Regions from separate parts of the Sporosarcina sp. FSL K6-3508 genome, predicted to be linked through region 2. Evidence: a T-box and tRNA genes for the amino acid it is inferred to sense, from the RefSeq annotation. Region 2 holds a T-box; the other holds one or more tRNA genes.
What was found. The T-box of region 2 lies ahead of trpS (tryptophan--tRNA ligase). A T-box ahead of a tRNA ligase gene usually reads a tRNA of that ligase, here a tRNA-Trp.
Positions count from the first base shown of each region.

Region 1: it encodes a tRNA-Trp, which carries the amino acid that the T-box ahead of trpS (tryptophan--tRNA ligase) is inferred to sense. The anticodon was not compared.

Region 1 is NZ_CP152016.1:2,727,276-2,731,530, forward strand. Features, by position in the region: gene queG (tRNA epoxyqueuosine(34) reductase QueG) at 1-433, opposite strand, end outside; gene MKX97_RS13565 (phenylalanine--tRNA ligase beta subunit-related protein) at 474-1,157, shown strand; gene MKX97_RS13570 (hypothetical protein) at 1,193-1,705, shown strand; tRNA gene MKX97_RS13575 (tRNA-Leu) at 2,144-2,224, opposite strand; tRNA gene MKX97_RS13580 (tRNA-Cys) at 2,250-2,323, opposite strand; tRNA gene MKX97_RS13585 (tRNA-Gly) at 2,331-2,405, opposite strand; tRNA gene MKX97_RS13590 (tRNA-Gln) at 2,414-2,485, opposite strand; tRNA gene MKX97_RS13595 (tRNA-His) at 2,490-2,565, opposite strand; tRNA gene MKX97_RS13600 (tRNA-His) at 2,609-2,684, opposite strand; tRNA gene MKX97_RS13605 (tRNA-Trp) at 2,706-2,776, opposite strand; tRNA gene MKX97_RS13610 (tRNA-Tyr) at 2,780-2,864, opposite strand; tRNA gene MKX97_RS13615 (tRNA-Thr) at 2,873-2,945, opposite strand; tRNA gene MKX97_RS13620 (tRNA-Phe) at 2,960-3,035, opposite strand; tRNA gene MKX97_RS13625 (tRNA-Asp) at 3,088-3,163, opposite strand; tRNA gene MKX97_RS13630 (tRNA-Met) at 3,165-3,239, opposite strand; tRNA gene MKX97_RS13635 (tRNA-Val) at 3,258-3,333, opposite strand; tRNA gene MKX97_RS13640 (tRNA-Glu) at 3,436-3,510, opposite strand; tRNA gene MKX97_RS13645 (tRNA-Ser) at 3,534-3,625, opposite strand; tRNA gene MKX97_RS13650 (tRNA-Asn) at 3,631-3,705, opposite strand; rRNA gene rrf (5S ribosomal RNA) at 3,752-3,867, opposite strand; rRNA gene MKX97_RS13660 (23S ribosomal RNA) at 3,997-4,255, opposite strand, start outside.
Region 2 is NZ_CP152016.1:1,021,028-1,025,282, reverse strand. Features, by position in the region: gene mecA (adaptor protein MecA) at 575-1,225, opposite strand; gene spxA (transcriptional regulator SpxA) at 1,456-1,854, opposite strand; T-box leader at 2,272-2,486, shown strand; gene trpS (tryptophan--tRNA ligase) at 2,538-3,524, shown strand; gene fabF (beta-ketoacyl-ACP synthase II) at 3,952-4,255, opposite strand, start outside.

The DNA of each region.
Region 1 (4,255 bases), 1.7 Mb from region 2:
CCGCTACTGCGCGATCCACTAACTCTCCCGTATCGACCATCGAACGGAGTCTGGCATCCGGTACCTTCGTAAGGATGAATAGCTCCAACTGCGCAAGTTTATCCCGCAACACCGTATGGTAATCCTCGCCCCAAGAAGCCCTGCAAAACATACCCCGTCGCTCGCCTTTCTTACCACGAGGACTGTCAGCCATTTTCGAAGGATAGGCGACAGCTATCGAGATAATACTCTCCGCACCCTCCAGCAATAAAAGCGGCTTCGTACGTTTCTCCACATTCGGCTCTTCAAAGCCCGACTGATAGTTTAGCTCTTGTTGCTGTTTCAGACGATCTTTTAATTTCACAAACGGGGCAGCTGTCGTAAAACCTATTTTGTCTATTCCAATGGACGCCGCAAACTCACGTATCTCTTGCTGCAACTGAGCGACTTTCACCATTCCCCGCCTCCCTTATGATAAGATGGAGTAAAATTACATGTGGGTGATTCTGATGCAACTTACTATCCATCCTTCTATATTCACTAAAATTCCTGATTTTAAATTAGGCATAATTCATTATACCAAAACAATTGTCTCCGCATCACCTCAGATGCTAAAAGGTCGTTTGCAATTATTTCAAGAACAACTCTATTTTGAACTGCTCGATAAAGAGTTAACCGAATTTCCGGGCTTGGCAGAATGGCAATCTATTTGGAGAACACTTGGTTCTGATCCATTGACCAATCCTTCGGCAATGGAAGTGCTTATGAGAAAAATTAGGGCAAGAAAATATACTCCCTCATTTCATAGCGCGGAAGATTTGAATACATTCTTTTCATTGCAATATGAAATACCTACTGTCATTTACGACTCAGACAAGATAGCTGGAAACATTCAGTTGGCACTTGGAACTGCCGAGGATGGCTATGAAGGCTTGAACAACCATTTCAACACCTTTGACAAACTTCTTCTTTTAACCGACGACTACAGCCCTTTTGGCAGCCCTCACGTCGATTCTATTCGCACTGCCGTTACAGAAGAAACGATAAATATACTGCAGCTGCTTTTTATTCGTCCTTCATTAGATAGCACAGAAGCTATACAACTGACTGAAGCATGCGCAAAAATGTTTACCAGTATAAATGGAGGGAATCACTTTAGTACAGTGTTAAATGCGTAGAATTCCTCCTGCGACATAGATAACGGGGTGAAATAATGAGCATCACATTAGCAGAAGGTATAAAACTAAAGAGCATTCTATCCAAACAACTGCGTGAACTGGAAACAGAAGCGCGCCGGGTAGCTTTTATTACTGTGGAAAAAGGCACTGCGCCACCACCTGTTCCTAGAACCTTAAATGACGTTGAAAACGAAATGGAGCAAGTAAGAAAAGATCAGCGTACGCTCGACTTCCTCATCTACAAGGCAAACAGTACACATTCCGTAGACTTCGAAGGACAGCAGATCACCTTGGTAGAAGCGATTGAATTAGCAATCCAACTACGAGCAAAAGCAACCTTTTATAAAGAATTATCATTGGCAAATAAAGAGGAGCTCCAATACGGGTATGCAGAAACTACTACCGTCTATCGTGTAGCTTTATTTGACCCAGAAATTTATCGGCAAAAAGCACAGCTGGCAGAAAAGACAGCACACCAGCTCTCTAACCGAATCAACACAAAAAATTATACGATCAACCTAGAATTTGATGGTTCTAATTATTTCTGATCTTCGGAAAGGTGAGACTCCTTTCCGGAGCATGGAGCGAGGAACAGAAACACAACTTTACTAGTCTAAACCGATGACCCATTTCCTTTCACACTTTGACCTATAACCCATAACCATCCATGGCAACGGCAATGAACCCTTACAAATGCATCTAAACAAATTCATGTTTCTCCTCTATGGAGGCTGTCTGAGAAGTCATTTTCATTTGACTTTTTGGGCGCCTCTTTTTTGTACGGAAAATTCCTATGTTTATTCTGGCCAGTCAAGTTGCTGTCTATGGCTGTATTGGTGCGTTCTAGAACAGAATTGTTTGTTGTTTATGTTTGATTCGGTTTGAAAACACTTTGATGCATCCCTTTGCTTGTCTTACATCTTTTAGTTAATTTTAATTTTTAAAAACAAAAAAAGAACACAGCAAAGGCTGTGTTCTTTTGGTGATACCCGAGGCCGGACTTGAACCGGCACGCCTCGCGGCATCGCATTTTGAGTGCGACGTGTCTGCCATTCCACCACTCGGGCATGATAAGTAATAATTTATAAAATTTGGAGGCGGCAACCGGAATCGAACCGGTGGTAAGGGTGTTGCAGACCCGTGCCTTACCGCTTGGCTATGCCGCCAACATAGTGGAGCGGAAGACGGGATTCGAACCCGCGACCCCGACCTTGGCAAGGTCGTATTCTACCACTGAACTACTTCCGCGAAACCAACTGGGGTAGCTGGATTCGAACCAACGAATGACGGAGTCAAAGTCCGTTGCCTTACCGCTTGGCTATACCCCACTAATGGGGCGGACGAGGGGAATCGAACCCCCGAATGTCGGAACCACAATCCGATGCGTTAACCACTTCGCCACGACCGCCATGATAGTATTTATTATAGTACAACAATGATGGGATTATGCATGGGGCGGACGAGGGGAATCGAACCCCCGAGTGTCGGAACCACAATCCGATGCGTTAACCACTTCGCCACGACCGCCATAAAATAATTTCAAAAATACAGGGGCAGTAGGAATCGAACCCACACCAAAGGTTTTGGAGACCTCTATTCTACCGTTGAACTATGCCCCTAAATGGTGGTGGGGGACGGATTCGAACCGCCGAACCCGGAGGGAGCGGATTTACAGTCCGCCGCGTTTAGCCACTTCGCTACCCCACCAGTAAGGATGCCGGCGAAAGGACTTGAACCCTCAACCTACTGATTACAAGTCAGTTGCTCTACCAATTGAGCTACACCGGCATATTAATAATAAATGGTGGCTCAGGACGGAATCGAACCGCCGACACAAGGATTTTCAGTCCTTTGCTCTACCGACTGAGCTACTGAGCCACATTTGCTATGTTTAAGATCACAACTTAAGACAAAGCTATGTAAAAGATAATGGCGGTCCCGACGGGAATCGAACCCGCGATCTCCTGCGTGACAGGCAGGCATGTTAACCGCTACACCACGGGACCTTGGTTGCGGGGGCAGGATTTGAACCTGCGACCTTTGGGTTATGAGCCCAACGAGCTACCACTGCTCCACCCCGCGATAATACTATAAATTAAATGGTGGAGGATGACGGGCTCGAACCGCCGACCCCCTGCTTGTAAGGCAGGTGCTCTCCCAGCTGAGCTAATCCTCCTGGGTAAATCAGTCACGTACTATTGTACGCTCCTTCTTTCTCTCAATTGCTTCCTTGTTCTGCTCGCTTCTCCAAATTTCATTGGAGATACAATGTTTGAAATGGTGACCCCTACGGGATTCGAACCCGTGTTACCGCCGTGAAAGGGCGGTGTCTTAACCGCTTGACCAAGGGGCCATATAAAGTATAAGTATGAAAACTGGCGGAGAGCAAGGGATTTGAACCCTTGAGGCAGCGCAAACCGCCTACACGATTTCCAATCGTGCTCCTTCGGCCACTCGGACAGCTCTCCAATTTTGGCTCCGCAGGTAAGATTCGAACTTACGACCGATCGGTTAACAGCCGATTGCTCTACCACTGAGCTACTGCGGAATAATTATAATTGGTATGTGGCACAAGGTTTACAACATTTTTCACAGACCAGCGACGTCTTACTCTCACAGGGGGAAGCCCCCTACTACCATCAGCGCTGAAGAGCTTAACTTCCGTGTTCGGTATGGGAACGGGTGTGACCTCTTCGCCATCGTCACTGAACTGTTTTCAAAGCCATGATTATTATACCAAACTGAGCGGATTTGTCAAACGTTTTTTGAAAAACTTTTGAATTGTTCACTCAAAACTGAATAAAAGACATTGTGTACATCAAGTAGTACTTCTTAAAAATAGGTTAAGTCCTCGATCGATTAGTATCTGTCAGCTGCACACGTCGCCGTGCTTCCACCCCAGACCTATCCACCTCATCATCTTTGAGGGATCTTACTTACTTGCGTAATGGGAAATCTCATCTTGAAGGGGGCTTCATGCTTAGATGCTTTCAGCATTTATCCCGTCCATACATAGCTACCCAGCGATGCCTTTGGCAAGACAACTGGTACACCAGCGGTATGTCCATCCCGGTCCTCTCGTACTAAGGACAGCTCTT
Region 2 (4,255 bases):
TAGTCAAAGTTGGCCTAGGCTATGAGATTACCCTAGCTTCTTTACATACTAAACGTAGGCGCCTTACAAGCGGTAGGCGGAGCAATGAGACAAACAGGCGCACTTCCTGATTGGCTCATTGTGAGAGCCATCCGCTAGCACCGAAGTGGGTTCCATGACGCAACTCAACATATTGTCTCGTCGCTTGACCTATCGCAACCCCTGAACTAAGTAAACATTGTGCTCTGGCAACGCTTCGGCGCTGGTGTAGTAAAATAAAAACTATGGTGTTTAAACTGAGATTGCCTTGTATCCGATTTGTCGTAAAAAACTGTTTTTGCAAGGAATGATTTCCTTTTCTTCCGCTTACCAAACGCAGGCGCCTTACAAGCGGTAGGCGGAGCAATGAGACAGACAGGTGCTTTTCCTGACTGGCTCATTGCGGGAGCCATCCGCTAGCGCCGAAGTGGATTTAATGACAATACTCCTTCTGCCACACTAGGCGTTGTACCGTTGCTCGTTTGATAATAAACCACGCTTAAATCGCGAACCAAAATAAAAAAAGCTACCAAATTATTGGTAGCTTTCCAGTGAATTATGAAAAATATTTATCTATTTGAACGAAAGCGTCGGACTCCATAACGGCTGTGCCATATTCCTCAATACGATGAATCGACATCTTAGATAGAATGCCGTATTCTGTGATCATACTGACAATGTCCTTGGCGCGTTTCGTATCTATAAGAGTGTAATCAAACCGCAAGTTGAGATAATAACGACCCTCAAATGCATACAGCTGAGTTTCAAAAGGGTCTTCGAGTGAAGCCATTTGAGATGCCAATGGAATCAGCTCATCAAAATCTCTGAATACAAACAACTTATCATTGACTTGCACTTCTTCTTCACTATCCTCTTCCGTTTCATTGATCGCGTCAAAAATCGGATCGAATAATTCTTCAGGGTCTTCAATGCCAAAAGGAAATTGTGAAGATTCAGCGTTCTTCGGAAGATGTGCTCTTGTCACAATCACTTCAATTCCCTCATTCATAGCATTGACTTGAATCCAAAGCGGTCCTTCTACTTCGAACTCTGTATCATCGCCAAGTTCATCCATCATATCCCAAAAAAGCTCTTCACTTTTATCGCGGTTATACCAAACATCTTCTTTGCTAAAGCCGCGATCTTCTATATCTCCATAAGAAAGATAAAACTTTACCGTATTTTCGTTAATGCGCTCTATTTCCATCCCTTATCTCTCCCTTCTGTCAAACAGGCCTTCCCCTGTTTTATAATTTAAACTCACTTGCAATGCTTACTCTTACTATATGTCGACCAAACCGATTTCGAAAGGGTTTATTTCAATTGCCTAAGCATTGAAGCGAAAATCCTAGAGGAATACAAGGGAATTTCAATTCAAAAAAGCTGATAGGCACAAATGTATCCAGTGTGTCATCCCTATCAGCTTTTGTATTCAGATTAGTTCACCATTCGCCGCGCTTCGAGCAGCTGATAGGCTCTAACTTTTCTCGGTAGGAAACGACGAATCTCATCTTCATTGTACCCTACTTGGAGTCTTTTTTCATCTAGAATGATTGGTCTTCTTAAAAGGCCCGGATGTTCTTGAATTAATTCATATAACCTTTGAAGCGGCAGACTCTCTACGTCAACATTCAACTTTTGAAAAATCTTGGAACGCGTGGAGATAATTTCATCTGTACCGTCTTCTGTCATGCGAAGAATTTGTTTGATTTCTTGAATGTTCAATGGCTCAGAGAAGATATTACGCTCTGTATAAGGAATCTCATGTTCCTCCAACCATGCTTTTGCTTTCCTACAAGATGTACAACTAGGTGATGTATAAAGTGTAACACCCATGTATTGACACGTCCTTTCCCACGGCTTACGCTCATTTAGATTTGATATGTTTAGATTTCAATTTAGAATTATTATAATTTGTCTTCATACTACTCATTATACACATAATCATTCTCAATTAATATAGTTTTTCCAAAAAAATTATACAGAATTTCGACATTCTTTAGTTCCTACAAATCTGTGCAGAATGATGCTGTTTTATGCGGTAATTGAACATCTTCTCTTTTTATACCCAGTAATGAATTGATTTAAACCTACTAAAAAGAAAGAAATGGTATTCTCATTTAGAAAGTCGTTCTATCTTTTTCTCTCTCCTCTATAGTACGTACAGATGTACTGAAAGGTTTCAATTTAATCCTTATTTTTTTCTGAAAGTTGCATTTTCCAATCGAAATCGATATACTTTAGAGCAATAAGTAAATGGCGAAGAAGGAAAAAGTATTTTTGACGCGATTTTCTCAGAGAGCCTGTCTATGGTGGAAGCAGGCAAAATCGTACAAAAAGAATGGGCTCCCGAGCTTGACGGACGAACAACAGTAGTCCGACACGTATCCCGCGTTAAGGGACTAGAGCGGCTTTTAACGAAGCAATTCGGGTGGTACCACGGTTACTTTTCATCAATCGTCCCTTTTTATAGGGATGGCTGGTGTTTTTTTATGCCAATTTATAAAGGAGGAAATACAATGAAAACTATATTCTCAGGTGTTCAACCAACAGGTGTCATCACATTAGGAAATTATATTGGCGCTTTCCGCCAATTTGTAGAGTTGCAAAATGAAGAGGACTGCATCTTTTGCATCGTTGACCAACACGCTATTACCGTGCAGCAAAATCCTGACGACTTAAAACAAGCTATCCGATCCCTTGCCGCCACCTATATCGCGAGCGGCATCGATCCAGAAAAATCTACACTCTTTATTCAATCGGAAGTTCCCGCTCACGCACAAGCAGGATGGATTATGCAATGCGTCTCTTACATCGGCGAACTAGAACGCATGACACAGTTCAAAGACAAATCTGAAGGTGCTGAAGGTGTCTCTGCAGCGCTGTTGACTTACCCTCCATTAATGGCTGCAGATATTTTACTGTACAACACAGATATCGTCCCTGTCGGTGAAGACCAAAAGCAACATTTGGAGCTGACAAGAGATTTGGCGGAACGTTTCAATAGCCGCTACGGCAAAGTATTGACCATTCCTGCCGTTCGTATTCCAAAAAACGGCGCCCGAATAAAATCTTTACAAGATCCTTTAAAGAAAATGAGTAAATCCGATCCAAATAAAAAAGCGACGATCTCCATTTTGGATACGCCGAAAGAAATTGAAAAGAAAATCAAAAGTGCTGTTACAGATTCAGAAGGCGTTGTGAAATTCGATGTTGAAAACAAACCTGGTGTCTCAAATTTATTGATCATCGAATCTTCATTAGGCGGATTGTCCATCCCAGAACTGGAGACAAAATATGAGGGGCTTGGCTATGGCGCCTTTAAAGCTGGCGTAGCTGAAACGGTCAACAATCATTTAGCAGGAATCCAGCAGCGTTATCATGAATTAATTGATTCACCTGAATTGGATTCTATTCTGGACCAAGGCGCTGAAAAAGCAAATGCCATCGCTTCCACCACTCTCAAGAAGATGGAGGCCGCGATGGGCTTGGGACGCAGACGGTAGACACTAACGAAATAATGGCTATGACGAGCATTGTAAAGTCTGTCGACTGCAACATAAACAAAGTAATTTGCTTATAATCGTAACCGAGTGCTGCGTAGTTCAAGTAGAAGAGTAAATTGGCAACACAGATGACGATAATAGAATAGCTGAATAGGAATACTAGAAAACGCGTCAAACGGATCCTCGCCCTTTATCGTTTTCTTTCATCTTATGTATAAGTACATGCCTTTTAGACGAGTACTTTCAACTTGCTTGCACGGAAAGTATTAAGAGTAGATACATGGATCTTGAAGAGAATGAACAGAGCGACCACAAGCCCATTTGCCCTATCCGAGCTTTCCCCTCCAACGTTAATTCACTTTATCATTTCATCGTTTATTAAAAGTCAAAAAAAAAGGAAAGAGCTACTGTGCTCTTTCCTTTTTCATTATATTTTCTTAAATACCAGCGAAGCGTTGTGACCGCCGAAGCCTAGAGAGTTGCTCATTCCATAGGTGATGTTTGCTTTACGTGCTTCATTGACCACGTAATCTAAATCACATTCTGGATCCGGAGTTTCGTAATTCATTGTCGGAGGAATGATGCCCTCCTGCAAAGCCTTTACGGTAAAGATCGCTTCAATACCGCCAGCCGCGCCGAGTAAATGGCCCGTCATGGATTTTGTCGAACTCATTGCCAGCTTATAGGCATGTTCACCAAACACTGTTTTGGCAGCCATCGTTTCGAATAAA